Regions from separate parts of the Providencia lanzhouensis genome, predicted to be linked through region 1. Evidence: predicted binding sites of a transcription regulator. Region 1 holds the regulator's gene; each other region holds the start of a gene.
What was found. Region 1 encodes LexA, which represses DNA repair genes until DNA is damaged. Its sites were predicted from a motif close to TNCTGTATGTACATACAGNA; they were not measured.
Positions count from the first base shown of each region.

Region 1 (5,039 bases):
GACGGCATTTTCGCGTGGCAGAATAATAATATCCCCCATGCTGTCTTTTTCGACTTCAAACTTGTTCATCTGCAAAGCGTGTTCAAGCAGCTCTTCAGCCGTTTTGTTCGGCGTAGTTGCATCGGCAGTGTAAGGTACATTGCGCAGTAGCTGTAGATAGCACTCGATTTGTTCAAGCAGTTGTTCACGGGTGAGCGAGCGCTGACGTGAAGCCAACAATGCCGTTGAACATAGGTTAATCGCGTTGGCAGCTGCCGCATTATTGATATTCACCATAATGTTATCGGCTAAGCTGCTGACGGTTGGGTTTAACCAGCTCGGGCGCTGTGGTTCAATCGGGTCGATAGATTCACGCCAATTTGGTACGCGGTTATTTAAGTACTGGGTCAGTGAAATTGGTTGCCCAAAGTTCACATAACCTTGACCCAAATTACGTAGTTTACGCAGACCACGTACCATGGAGAAGAAGCCTTCTTTCTCTTTCTCAGCGCCACGCAGCTCTTTTGCGTAAGTTCCTACTTCCATCACATGCTCGTAACCAATATAGATAGGAACGATGGTGATAGGGCGGGAGTCTCCGCGTAGCATCGCTTGTAGGGTCATCGACAAGGTACCGGTTTTCGGTTCCAGTAAGCGACCTGTACGTGAACGACCTCCTTCCACAAAGTATTCAATCGAATAGCCGCGAGCAAATAGCTCACTGAGGTATTCGCGGAATACGGTGGAATAGAGTTTATTACCTTTGAACGTACGGCGAATAAAGAACGCGCCTAAACGGCGGAAAATAGGACCGGCTGGCCAAAAGTTAAGGTTAATACCCGCCGCAATGTGTGGTGGCACCAAGCCTTGGTGATAAAGCACATAAGAAAGCAGCAGGTAGTCCATATGGCTACGGTGAGAGGGCACATACACAATTTCGTGACCATCTTGCGCCAGCTGGCGAACGCGCTCAGCATGTTGAACATTGATCCCTTGGTATAAGCGGTTCCATGTCCAACCGAGTACACGGTCAGTCAGTCGCACTGCTTCATAAGAGAAGTTAGCAGCAATCTCTTCCATCATCGCCACGGCATTTTGCTGGGCTTTTTGTAATGGGATTTTTTTACTGCGCGCTTCGTCTTCAACGGCTTTTTCAATCGCTTTAGAGGATAGCAGCTTATTAAATAGCTCATAACGGGCAGGCAGTTTTGGCCCGACCGCAGCTAAACGCTGACGAGAGTAATGAATACGTGCTACGCGAGCAAGTTTGTTGGCAATGATGGTATCAGTGCCATGCTCTTGTGCCATCTGGCCAAGAGAAATGCTCGGAGAAAAACGCACAAAACTATCGCGCCCTAACCACAGGACTGCAAAGAATTTTTGCACACCGTTTAAGAGTTTTAGCGGGGCAGGCTTATGCCCTTCGCGACCCGGCGCACGTCCAAACATGACGGATGCAGGTAGCATTTGAATATCAAGATTTGGATTGTTTTTATGCAAATCCAGATACGCATGGAATATTTTTACTGACTCTTTACGTGGATCTGGGGAGTAGTAGCGGAACACGCGCGGACCATCATCAATAAACACATAGGCTGGAAGCTTGGTGCCATTGATGTCGTTATCCACGAGCGGATCAGGTAAACCAATCGCTAAGCATTGTTGGCGAAGCGTGAGCAGGTCGGACTTTGAGTGATATGGCAAGACGTACAGCGTTGGCTTGCCTGGGTCAAGCTGTAACTCTGTTATCGGGTCCGTTGGGATTAGTTTACTTTTTACCAATAATTTCAGTGGTAAATTCAACGTGTTGTAATATATTTTACGCCATAGTGACATAAATGATTATAGCCTCTTGTTAGTAATGCTGCGCAATCATATCAGAAAGCAATGTTTAGATCTGTTATCGATAATTCACTTTGACTGCAAAAGTTGATTATTGTTTAGAAATTAAGGAAAAAATATGGCAAGTCAAACTAAGGGACTCACTCGGGTCATCAAAGCGGCTGGATACTCCCTTAAAGGTTTAAAAGCAGCATGGGTAAATGAAGCTGCATTTCGTCAAGAAGCGATTGCTGCTATCATTGCGATAATTATAGCTTTTTGCTTGGATATTAGCCAAATTGACAGGATTTTGTTGATTGGTTCAGTTGTGTTAGTCGCTATTGTTGAGTTAATTAACAGTGCAATTGAGGCGGTTGTTGATCGTATTGGCAGTGAATACCATGAATTATCTGGGCGAGCGAAAGATATCGGCTCCGCAGCCGTGTTCGTCACGATAGGATTGGCACTGTTTATCTGGGGAACCGTATTATGGGCGCGTTATTTTGCGGTTTAGTGGGCTAAAAACAGTAAAAGCGATAAAAAGCCAGAAATTCATCAACAAAAGCAGATTTTGGCTAATTTAACAGTTCCCAATACCCATTTACCTGTATATACTCACAGTCTGACTGTATAAACAAACAGGGGAATGGGATGAAAGCACTGACAGCTCGACAACAGCAAGTTTACGATCTGGTGCGTGACCACATTTCGCAAACGGGCATGCCACCAACACGCGCTGAGATAGCAGCAAGTTTGGGTTTTCGTTCGCCTAATGCGGCAGAAGAACATTTAAAAGCCTTAGCTCGTAAAGGGGTAATTGAAATTGTTTCTGGAGCTTCCAGAGGCATTCGTCTGTTGTTAGAAGAAGAATCCGAAGATTTAGGGCTTCCTCTGATTGGACGTGTTGCTGCCGGCGAACCATTGCTTGCGCAAGAACATATTGAAAGCCATTACCAAGTTGACCCAGAATTATTTAAACCACACGCAGATTTTTTATTACGCGTAAATGGTATGTCGATGAAAGATATCGGTATTATGGATGGTGATTTACTTGCGGTACATAAAACGCAGAATGTCCATAATGGGCAAATTGTTGTGGCGCGTATCGAAGATGAAGTCACGGTTAAACGCTTTAAGCAACAAGGTAATCGCGTTGAACTTATTGCTGAAAACGCTGATTTTGCACCAATCGTGGTTGATTTGCGCGAACAGAATTTTACCATTGAAGGCCTGGCTGTTGGGGTTATCCGTAACAGTGATTGGCATTGATGATGAGATATTGAGTCTGGCAGCAGACTCAATATCTCTATTTTTTGAATAGCCTTTCTTTATATAGCTATTTTCATACTGTTTTTCTTTATATAGCCATCTTCCATGTTGCTATATAGCTTCCTTTATTTTACTTCCTGTAGACCACTTATTCTATATCACTTCTTTTTTGAACTGACCGTGGCGTGATGGTTATGCTCACAGTGTTCATGATCTTGGCAATTGGAAATCTCAAAACATTTTTGACATAAACCATGGTTTTCTACCACCGTATGCCTGAGATGAAAATGATTTTCTTCCGCTAGTGTGCTAATCGCTTGTTCGATAGTCGTGCAGTCACTTTCGGTCACATTGCCACAATTATCGCAAATCAACATCACTGAAATATGGCTTGGATTATCCACATGGTGACAAACCACATAGCTGTTTGTGGATTCAATTTTATGAATAAATCCTTGTTCCATGAGGAACTCTAAACCGCGATAAACGGTAGGGGGTTTAGCCTGAGGCTCTATTTCACGCAGTAAATCTAGTAGATCATAAGCACTGATCGCACCGTGTTGCTGCGCAATTAATCGCAGAACAGTCTCTCTTTGTGGGGTCAAACGCACGCCTCGAGACTGACAAATACGTTCGGCCGTCGTAAGCAGCATGTCTTCACTGATTGTTTTCATCTTGTTTGGCCCCACCTAGATAGCTTCAAGTTTTTATTACTGTTTAGTTTACCATAACTTCCATTTCTGTTGTGTTTGAAATGGTGGTGATGAAATAAACAATTTTTTACTAAATTGAATACGCAATTTTAACTTTAATAAAGGCAACATTAATAAAAAATGAACTCCTTATTTAAGAGATGGTTTTTTCTATTTTAAATAAATCATTAATTGCTACATTTTAGTTAATCATTGGGTGTTAAATTTAACCAAATAAAAACAATTATTGAAATTCATTGTTACTATTTAGCGTTGATTTTAATTAAGACTTATCTTACCCCTTGTTTCTTATGTAGCGATTACTGACGCGAAAAAGACACTGGATAGATGTTAAATCTAATAAATTTACATCTGTTCGGTTTATTAAGTTGTATTTAAATATAAATATAGATTTTTATATTTATAGGTTTTTTGCAATATTTAGACATTTTTATAAATGCAAAATGAAGTCTTCATATAAATCTTTCTAAGTAATTCATCATTTCTTTAGATTTAATTACTCATTCAGTGGATAAAAGTTGTCTTTGTGCATTTTGTCGATATAAAAAACCAAGTCAACGCTTCATTTGGGTGGTTTTTGACAACATATGTCACGTATGTAGAATTGACATCAGAAAATATCACAAGGTAGTTATCAGAATTCATTTAGTGTTCTATATCAATTTTAATTAATTAATGAATGACTCAGTAATTAATTTAGAAGTGAGAATGTTGGCTTAATGATTTCTGTTTTTTAAATCACATAAATGAGATGGAGCTCGTTTATATAAAAAAATCTCTAACCTGAATGAAATTCATCAAGTAGGAAAGCTAGAGGAATTTTCAAGGGTGCACTGATTAAGTAAATAGACTTAATTTTGCATCAGTGGAAACAGGAAAGAGAAAAAGAGAAATAGCAGTTCCTACTCATTTAAAGGAAAACTTTTATGAAACTGAATAAATTAGCATTAACTCTAGCTTTAGGTTTAGGTGTTGGCGTTTCAGGTGTTGCTTTAGCTGCTGATCCAGTAGAAAGCTCACAAGGTGAAATCCGTTTTACTGGTTTCATTAACGACGTTCCATGTTCAATCGATGCTGACAACCTGAAGCAATTAGTTGAATTCGGCGAAATCGCGTTACACGAACTGACTTCTAACCAATTCCGTTCAGACAGTAAAGCGTTCGATATCGTTCTGAAAAACTGCTCTACTGAAACTTACAAAAACGCAAAAATCACATTTACTGGTTCTACAGTAAACGGTTTCCAAGGCTTCACTG
Region 1 covers NZ_CP174123.1:458,038-463,076, forward strand. Annotated here, with positions in the region: gene plsB (glycerol-3-phosphate 1-O-acyltransferase PlsB) at 1-1,815, opposite strand, end outside; gene ACIH2S_RS02065 (diacylglycerol kinase) at 1,940-2,314, shown strand; gene lexA (transcriptional repressor LexA) at 2,452-3,069, shown strand; gene zur (zinc uptake transcriptional repressor Zur) at 3,228-3,743, opposite strand; gene ACIH2S_RS02080 (fimbrial protein) at 4,709-5,039, shown strand, end outside.

Region 2 (5,039 bases), 2.0 Mb from region 1:
GGGCAATAGATAATCCTAAACCGCTTCCTGTTTCTAATGTTCCGGGCACACGGTAAAAGCGAGAAAATAGATGTGCTCGGCTCTCTTCCGGAATACCGCGTCCATTATCTTGAACCGTAATGGTGGCACCAAAAGGGGTGAGATCGACCAGTGTCACTTTTATTTTGGCTTTTTCAGGAGAATATTTAATCGCATTTTCGATTAAATTAGTGAACACATTACTCAGCGCCAGCTTATCAGTTTCGACATAAAAAGAATCTGGACTGGATAATTCCACATCAATATGTTTATTGAGAGCATAAGGAATATGGGATGAAATGAGATTACTGATTAACATAGGTAAATCAATTTGCTCTTTACGAATGGCAAAATCTTCCGCTTCCAAACGTGCGAGATCAATTAATTGATGAGATAAAGAGGCGGCGCGCGTTAATGTCTCTTTCATATCATTAATAATCTCGGCTTTTTCTTTTGGATTATCGATATGCATTAACACATGCAATTGTGCTGTTACCGCTGCAATCGGAGTCCGCAATTCATGAGCCGCATCTGCCATAAAACGTTTTTCGCGTAAATTCGCGGCATCGACTCGTGCCATTAATTGGTTAATCGCGGAAATAATAGGGCGAGTTTCTTTATACATATCTTTGGTATCAATCGGCGTTAAATTTCCCGGTTGACGCGATGAAATAATTTTAGCGACTTGTTTAATGGGGCGAATACTAAAATAGGCAGTGATCAAAATAGCGATTAACATTATGCCCAAAATAAAGGCGAGAGGAATGGCAGTGCCTTCGGCTGGATTACCAATTAACTTTCGTCGCTCAAGATACGATTCTGCAATCACAACTTCGAGGGTATGGTCATCATCCCATGCAGAAGTGAAATGCCAATCTTTATGTTGGGCAGTTAGCATATCGACTGATTTTAGTGATGGGTCTGAAATCTTTTCACTATTGCGATATAGCACATGTCCCAGATTATCCCGCACAACCATATACGGTTTATAGCTAGTTTCAATGCCGTTTTCCATGGCATCGGTATACATTTTTTGCAGAATAACCGCGAGCTTATCAAAATATTCTGGGGTATCTGATACTGTACCTAATGTTCGCGCAATCCCTTGTGTGACGATTTGCTGTTGTTGGTTAAACTCATCATCATCGACCAAGTCAGGTAGATAAAAAAATTGTAACCAACCGACTAGCAGCAGCCATAAAAAGATGACTGCGCCAATCTGAATACCAAATGTGTAGACAAGAAAGGATTTAATCTTCACCAGATTGCGCTTCTTTTTTTAGTAAATAACCGATGCCACGGATAGTAATAATTCTGTCTTTACCAATTTTGCGGCGTAAATTATGAATGTGGACTTCAAGGGAGTTACTTTCCACATCATCCAAGCCAAATAAACGTTGCTCTAAATCTGTTTTTCGCACGACATTGTCGGCATTTTTAATTAACTCGTATAGCAACAGATATTCTTTACCGGAGAGTAATAATAATTGACCATCCAAGGTGACTTGATGGTTTAATGGATTTAATTGCAGATTATCTAATTGCCAAATTTCAGATGAAAACCCAGCCATACGGCGGCTAATAGCCTTTACGCGAGAAATCAACTCTGGCATTTCAAAGGGTTTTGTTAAGAAATCATCGGCACCAGAATCTAAGCTCGCCACTAAATTATCCATTTTATTACGGGCGGTAAGAATAATAATCGGTATCGATTCTCCAGATTGGCGCCATGCAATTAATTCCTCTTGACCATCACCATCAGGTAATCCCAAGTCTAAAAGCATGACATCAAAATTGCGTGCCTGTAATTGCTGCTTAGCATCAGATAATAATCTGACCCAGCAAGGATTAAATCCGGCTAATTCCAGTCCACGACATAACGCTTTGCCGAGCTGAAGATCATCTTCTACCAATAAAATATTCATATTTATTACCTCTGTTGCGGAGTATAAGCAGACTCCGCTCACCCAGCAACTAGGATATTTATCCCCTTAAGCATCCCTTAAGGTTGGTTTAACCAAATATTAAGGTACTAAAATGCAAAAGAACTAATATACCCTCAACAACCATAACAAGAGCATTCATCATGAAAAAAGCGTATATTGAAGTGCCTCTATTTATCGGGATTATTTTTTTTGCCATGGTATTTATGGGGGCGAGTTTCAATAAACCACAATTGGCGTTGAATCCGACAAAATTAAATGAAGTTCAGCGATGCACTGATGCGAAAACGTGCTTAGTAGAGACTCGGATACTTGAAGTGAGTAAAACGAAACGTAATCCGGTGAATGAGTTTAAATCGTATCTTCGTCAGAAACTTTATTAATATTCTTTCGACAATGGCGGAATAGTGAATTGTGGTGCTATCGATTTTTATATGCAGAAGCGTATAAACGATAGGCAGAAACAGATTGAAAGTGACTCAGATTAACTTCAAAGAATAATGGATTAAGAAATGGAAGATGGATATTACCCTTCCATTTCTCTGCTAATCATCTAGTCATCGGTATTTGCTTCAGGTAGCCAGCCGTCATCCATCCAAATTTCTTCTAAGATCTCTTCAATGCGTAATTTATCATCCGCAATCTTCGTTCCTGAAATATTAATCGCCTGCTGAGAGCTAAAGCCCACTCGAGTGACCATATCAGGGTACTGTGACTGTAGTTTGCGTAAAATCTCAGACTCTAAAGCTTGTAAAACCAAGCCACTTGGTTTTTGCGGTGAATTCTTATCAAATAACACTTCGATGCGTAACATAATAGCCTCTACTAAAGACTGTATTAATATACAGTATTTTTAGATCTATATGGGGATATTGTCAATATCCTGCATTGAATATTTTTTTATTGTGATAGCAGGCTAACTCTTTTTATTTCGACAAGTTAATCCGATAACCTTTAAAAGAAGCTGGCAGAAATATTAATACACAACCCTAAAATGGCCATATTAAAGACAAATGAAATAACGGATTGGAGCAATACTGCGCGACGCATAGGGGTTGAGGCTACTTCTACATCTGCCGTTTGTGAGGCGACGGCAATGGTGAATGAGAAATACATAAAATCCGAATAGCTGGGTTGGGTGATTTTATCGGGGAAAATTAACCACGGTTTTTCATTTTCACTATTGCCGTAATAGAGATGGGCATAGTGCATGGTAAAGCCCGTGGGTAAGAGCAGCCAAGAGGATATCAATGTCGAGGCAGTTAAAATATAGGAGTAAATTTTATCGGCTTTCGGGATATCACTGTGTCCGCCCAAGGCAAAAAATAAGGCTAATAAACTGACGCAGCAGCCTGACATCAAGAAAAATATTACCATGCTCGCGCTTTCATCTTCGATTTTTGTCAGCTTACGAATGTCTTTCACATTGTGGCTAATAATTCTCTGGAACAGAAACAGCAAATAGCACCACGCAAATGCGTTCCAACTGATAATTAAGTTAATAATCAGACTTTGTGTTTGAAATAAAGCGAAGAAAGTGATGAAAGCAACAATTAGCGAGACCAAAAAGCGCGGTCGAGAATGAAATGCATGACGTAGCTGGTGGGTGATGCGAGCAGCACAGCGAAGCATGGGGTATTCCTTGAAAAATAATTATCGCGTTAATTTAAAACGAGTATATCACTGAAAAAAAATGGAGCACGAATAAGGTGCTCCATACAGGTATTACTTAGGAATAAATAGGTTTATTTTTCGCTTTGTCTTATCAACGCATAGCGATTGAGTAGCTGTTTAAAATGGTTATCAATTCGTTGGTATTCAGACTCAGGGACGGAGCCTTGGGTTTGAAGTTGCTCAAGACGACGTAATTCCTCTTCCAAAGGAACGCTTTGATTAAAATGCTGGCGAGCATTGAAAATAATGGTTTTTAATTCAGACCCCGTGATATAGCTGCGAGGTTTACCATCAAGACTGTCTAAGCGCGTACTGAGATTGTTTAGCTCGGCCATCCCTTCAGACCACTGTTGTAATTTATCGTTAGATAGCGCATTAATTTGCATATTTTGCTGCCATTTATCGTTAAATGCGCTGACTTCTTGTCGTTCACCATATTGCTTAGTGAGGTAACTCACCATGCTTAATCCATACTGCTGAGACCAAATTGGGGAGATGGATTCTAATTCCACGAGGTAGTTATCGATTATCTTGAGTTTTTCAGGAGAAAAACTATTCGGTTGTGCGGCATTAGGCTGTAATTGTTGCTCAAGAATTGAGGCAATATTCGGCGTAAAGTCAGGTAACTGGGGTAGTGCTTGCGCTAAAACGTGGTTATTGATTTGCGGGTGTAAGACATACAAAGTTCCTGCACACAGCGCGCCTGTGAGCACAATACCGAAAGCCAGACCCACACAAATGCCTTTTCGGTAAGAAGGCTTGGTCGGTGTCGGTGTGCTGATAGTAGCATTGGCTTTGATGGAAATTGGTGTTGCGGCGGTGCGGGCATGAAATGATGATGGCGAGGTTTTTGGCAATTGCAGCGGCGTTGGTGGAATAAAGCCACTATCAGGAACATCGGTATTTTCGAGCTGCTTGGCTTGGGTGGTGAGCAAGCTTTGGAGTCGCTCCAGCTGAGTGAGGTGTTTGAGCTCTAATGTTTGCAGCAATTGTCCGATTTGGTTGAGGGTGGCTTCAGTTTGATACAGTGCTGGAAGGTCAGCATAAACAGGCGCATGAGCACGTAACCCTGTCATGAGTTGTTGGCTCAGCGTAGCGAGAATTTCAACCCGGGCATGGGTCTGTTGTGGCCATAATCCTTGCCAGTGGCGGCTCAGTAAATGTTGGAGTAAAGATAAGCCTTCGTTTAATCCCGCGATGCCATTTTGATGCTGGCGGATCAGGGTAAACCACGCGCAAGTTTGTAAATCAGCGCCGTTTTGGTTGAATAAGGACAAACATAGCCCATGAGCGCGCGCCCAGTCTACATCTGGGCGGGCGGGGTGAAAGCGTTTATTTAATTCTTCTTTGAGCGCGGCAAAATCAGCCAGCGTGCGAGGGTCGCCACCAAGGCGCAATGTGTTT
Region 2 covers NZ_CP174123.1:2,474,751-2,479,789, reverse strand. Annotated here, with positions in the region: gene ACIH2S_RS11750 (sensor histidine kinase) at 1-1,279, opposite strand, end outside; gene ACIH2S_RS11745 (response regulator) at 1,269-1,943, opposite strand; gene ACIH2S_RS11740 (hypothetical protein) at 2,105-2,344, shown strand; gene ACIH2S_RS11735 (DinI-like family protein) at 2,515-2,775, opposite strand; gene ACIH2S_RS11730 (DUF1345 domain-containing protein) at 2,916-3,593, opposite strand; gene ACIH2S_RS11725 (VasL domain-containing protein) at 3,707-5,039, opposite strand, start outside.
Region 2: the regulator LexA is predicted to act here: its motif matches at 2,792-2,811, upstream of ACIH2S_RS11735 (DinI-like family protein).

Region 3 (5,039 bases), 120 kb from region 1:
GTCTGCCGTTTTGATCACATCCAAGTTATGCTCGATGACGACGATGGTATTGCCTTGATCACGCAATTGGTGCAAGACAACAAGCAGTTGCTGGATATCGGCAAAGTGCAATCCGGTGGTTGGCTCATCCAAGATATAGATGGTCTGTCCGGTGCCGCGTTTAGACAACTCGCGAGCTAATTTTACGCGCTGGGCTTCACCGCCGGATAAGGTTGTCGCAGATTGACCTAAGCGAATGTAGGAGAGACCCACATCCATCAGCGTTTGCAGCTTACGCGCTAGCGCAGGCACGGCATCAAAGAATTCGCGGGACTCTTCGATGGTCATATCCAACACTTCATGAATGCTTTTACCTTTGTATTTGATTTCTAAGGTTTCGCGGTTATAGCGCTTGCCCTTACATTGGTCACACGGCACATAGACATCGGGCAGGAAGTGCATTTCCACCTTAATTACACCATCCCCTTGGCAGGCTTCACAACGACCGCCTTTCACGTTAAAGCTGAAACGCCCTGGGTTATAGCCGCGAGTCCGTGATTCTGGTACACCCGCGAACAGCTCACGAATTGGCGTAAAGATACCCGTATAAGTGGCTGGGTTCGAACGTGGGGTGCGTCCAATAGGGCTTTGGTCGATATCGATCACTTTATCGAAATGCTCTAAACCTTCGACATTGGTATACGGCGCAGGGTTAATCACTGTTGCCCCATTTAACTGGCGCTGAGCAATTGGGAATAGCGTATCGTTGATGAGCGTGGATTTACCGGAACCAGAAACCCCTGTAATACATGTAAATAAGCCAACAGGAATATTCAGGGTGACATTCTTCAGGTTGTTGCCTGTTGCGCCCATCACCGTCAACACTTTATCTTTATTAAATGGAACCCGCATTTGTGGGATATCAATCTTGCGCTCACCACTTAAGAATTTACCCGTTAAGGATTCTGGGTTAGCAACGATATCTTCCAATGTACCTTGCGCCACAATTTGACCACCGTGAACACCGGCACCTGGACCAATATCAATCACATGGTCAGCAGCGCGGATCGCATCTTCATCGTGCTCAACCACAATCACGGTGTTCCCTAAGTTACGTAGGTGAATCAGGGTTTCCAGTAATCGGTCATTATCGCGCTGGTGGAGCCCGATAGACGGTTCATCCAGCACATACATCACACCGACCAGACCCGCACCGATTTGGCTTGCTAGACGGATACGCTGGGCCTCACCGCCGGATAATGTTTCTGCGGAGCGTGAAAGGCTTAAGTAATTGAGTCCCACATTCACTAAGAACTTCAGACGGTCGCTGATCTCTTTCAGGATTTTTTCGGCAATCTTGGCGCGTTGCCCACTGAGTTTTAAGTTTTGGAAAAACTCCATTGCATGACCGATGCTGTAATCTGCAATTTCAGGCAGGGTGGTATTTTCCACAAACACAAAGCGAGCTTCTTTACGCAGACGGGTTCCGGAGCAAGTCACACAAGGGCGGTTGCTAATGTATTTTGCTAACTCTTCGCGCACCGCGGTGGATTCCGTTTCTTTATAACGGCGTTCCATATTGTTAAGCACACCTTCGAACGGATGGTAGCGTACGGTAATATCTCCGCGATCATTACGATATTTGAATTCAATAGTTTCTTTGCCTGAACCATACAAAATTACTTTTTGAATAGCTGGGCTGAGTGAGTCATAGGGGGCTTCAACATCAAACTTATAGTGTTCGCCCAATGACATTAGCATCTGAAAATAATAGAAATTACGACGATCCCAGCCGCGAATAGCCCCGCCCGCAAGGGAAATTTCGGGATTTTGAATCACACGCTCAGGATCAAAAAATTGCTGAACCCCTAAGCCGTCGCAGCTTGGGCAAGCCCCTGCTGGGTTGTTGAATGAGAACAGGCGTGGCTCTAACTCCATCATACTATAGCCACAAACAGGGCACGCAAAGTTAGCAGAGAACACTAATTCTTCGGCTTTTGAGTCATCCATATCAGCGACAACAGCGGTGCCGCCAGATAACTCGAGTGCAGTTTCAAAGGATTCTGCAAGACGCTGGGCGATATCGTCGCGTACTTTGAAACGGTCAACCACGACTTCAATGGTATGTTTTTTCTGTAACTCGAGTTTTGGTGGATCGGATAAATCACAAACTTCACCATCAATACGGGCGCGAATATACCCTTGGCTCGCTAAGTTATCGAGTAACTTAACGTGCTCACCTTTACGTTCTTTTACGACCGGAGCCAGCAGCATCATGCGGCGATCGGTCGGCTGTGCGAGGACGTTATCCACCATCTGGCTAACGGTTTGTGCCGCAAGCGGAATATCATGATCAGGGCAGCGTGGCTCACCTACACGGGCAAACAATAGACGCAGGTAGTCATGGATCTCGGTGATGGTCCCAACCGTTGAACGTGGGTTATGAGAAGTGGATTTCTGTTCAATGGAGATAGCAGGCGACAGCCCTTCGATATGGTCAACATCCGGCTTTTCCATTAAAGAAAGGAATTGACGAGCATACGCGGATAGTGACTCAACATAACGACGCTGACCTTCAGCATAGAGGGTATCAAAGGCAAGGGAAGACTTCCCTGAACCAGATAGCCCTGTAATAACTATCAGCTTGTCTCGGGGGATGATGAGATTGATATTTTTTAGGTTATGCGTGCGTGCGCCGCGGACTTCGATATTCTCCATTTACCACTTCCCGAATGAATTGATAGTGAACAAAAATGAACTTGGTAGTCTTAATTAACGAGCCAGTATTAATAAACGATTTAGTATTGCACAAAATTTGCTGAATGGATATACAGTATATGTGCTCTTTATATTTCATTCCATAGGGGACTGATAGCAACTTATCTGTGACGCCAATAATTAGCGTCTATACTAAAAAACAGTAATGCAGATTTCACTTAAATTTGGAAAGCGCTTCGCAACTTCTCATCAGCAATCTCAATTTATGGTGCAATACAGATAGGTCGTGGTAAACTTCACGGTCAGTCCAGAGATTAAAAATTCAATGCATCAGGAGTAATAAATGGCCACCAGAGGCGTAAATAAAGTAATTCTTATCGGTAACTTAGGACAAGATCCAGAAATCCGTTATATGCCTAACGGCGGAGCTGTCGCTAACCTGACTCTGGCAACTTCTGAAAGTTGGCGTGACAAGCAAACCGGTGAAATGCGTGAAAAAACCGAATGGCACCGTGTTGTGATTTTCGGTAAATTAGCCGAAGTTGCTGGTGAATACCTGAAAAAAGGTTCACAAGTTTATATCGAAGGTTCATTGCAAACCCGTAAATGGCAAGACCAAAGCGGTCAAGATCGCTACACCACCGAAGTTGTGGTAAATATCGGCGGTTCAATGCAGATGCTTGGCGGTCGCGGCGGCGATGCCCCATCACAAGGTCAAAGCGGCGGACAAGGCGGTTGGGGTCAACCACAACAGCCACAAGCAGCACAACAATTCAGTGGCGGTGGCGCAGCACCAGCGCGTTCACCAGCGCCACAAACCAATGAACCACCAATGGATTTTGATGACGACATCCCGTTCTAATTTCTAAATTAGAAAATCAAAATCATCGATTAAAGCCCTTAATTTTAAGGGCTTTAATTTTTTATGAGCAATTTCAATTCAAATTATCACAACTCAACAACATTCTGTGATATGCCTCTCATTTGAAATCCACAACCAAGAAAAACGAAAAAAAGGGTTGTGAAGGTTAGGGTTTTATGGTTTCTTAGATGCAGCAAACACAAAAATGAAAAATCAGACAGAATTAAATTACAGGAAACTCTCGTGAAAATGACTGCTAACCGTTCAAACCTACTACTTACCGCGCCACTAGCCGCGGTAGTCGTGCGTGTGGTGGTGGTCGTGGGCTTAGCGCCGTAACGGGAACAAATCACGCGATTTAGAAACCCCGCCGGCGCAAACCGAGCGGGGTTTTTTTATGACCTAAAACTCGGATCCGCAGGCTAGTGAAGGAATAAAAAATTATGAGCGAGTCGGGCACAACATCACCACAAAAAAACTATTTTACAGGCGCAGAATTGATCGTCCATTTGTTGGAAAAACATGGCATTACCATCGTTTCTGGTATCCCCGGCGGGGCTGCATTGCCATTCTACGATGCGCTGGGGCAGAGCAAAAAAATTCGCCACATACTGGCGCGTCACGAGCAAGGTGCGGGTTTTATTGCACAGGGAATTGCACGTAGCACAGGCAAAGCGGCAGTGTGTATTTCCTCAAGCGGTCCCGGTGCCACTAACTTAGTGACAGCCATTGCGGATGCTAAGCTGGATTCAATTCCACTGGTATGCATCACTGCGCAAGTGCCATCTTCGATGATTGGTACCGATGCGTTTCAGGAAGTTGATACTTACGGTATTTCAATTCCGATTACGAAACACAATTATTTGGTGCGCAGCATTGAAGACCTGCCTCGTGTTATCTGCGAAGCATTTCGTATTGCTGAGTCTGGGCGTCCAGGACCTGTTTGGATTGATATTCCAAAAGATGTACAGACTGCGACCATTGAGTTAGATGTGCTGCCAGAGGTTTTACCGAAAGATAAAGCCCCAAGTTTCGATATGGAAAAAGTAATTCAAGCGGCGGAAATGATCAACCGTGCGAAGCGTCCTGTACTCTATTTCGGTGGTGGGGTGATTAGCTCAGATTCAACCGCGACGGCTATCGCTTTTGCGGAAAAAGCCTCTTTACCAACGACAATGACCTTGATGGCGCTGGGAACGATCCCAATGCGTCACCCGCTGTATTTGGGCATGTTGGGTATGCATGCGGCACGAAGCACGAACATGATCATGGAAGAGTCTGATTTACTGATTGTTATCGGTGCTCGCTTTGATGATCGCGCCATTGGTAAAGCGGAAAAGTTCTGCCCGAATGCCAAAATTATTCATGTTGATATCGATAAAGCGGAAATCAGTAAAATCAAACGTCCAGATATTGCTATCCATGCGGATGCGGGACAAATATTGGAGCTGTTGCTGCCATTAGTTGAGCGGAATGATCG
Region 3 covers NZ_CP174123.1:573,127-578,165, forward strand. Annotated here, with positions in the region: gene uvrA (excinuclease ABC subunit UvrA) at 1-2,697, opposite strand, end outside; gene ACIH2S_RS02575 (single-stranded DNA-binding protein) at 3,041-3,559, shown strand; gene ivbL (ilvB operon leader peptide IvbL) at 3,809-3,898, shown strand; gene ilvB (acetolactate synthase large subunit) at 4,003-5,039, shown strand, end outside.
Region 3: the regulator LexA is predicted to act here: its motif matches at 2,796-2,815, upstream of uvrA (excinuclease ABC subunit UvrA).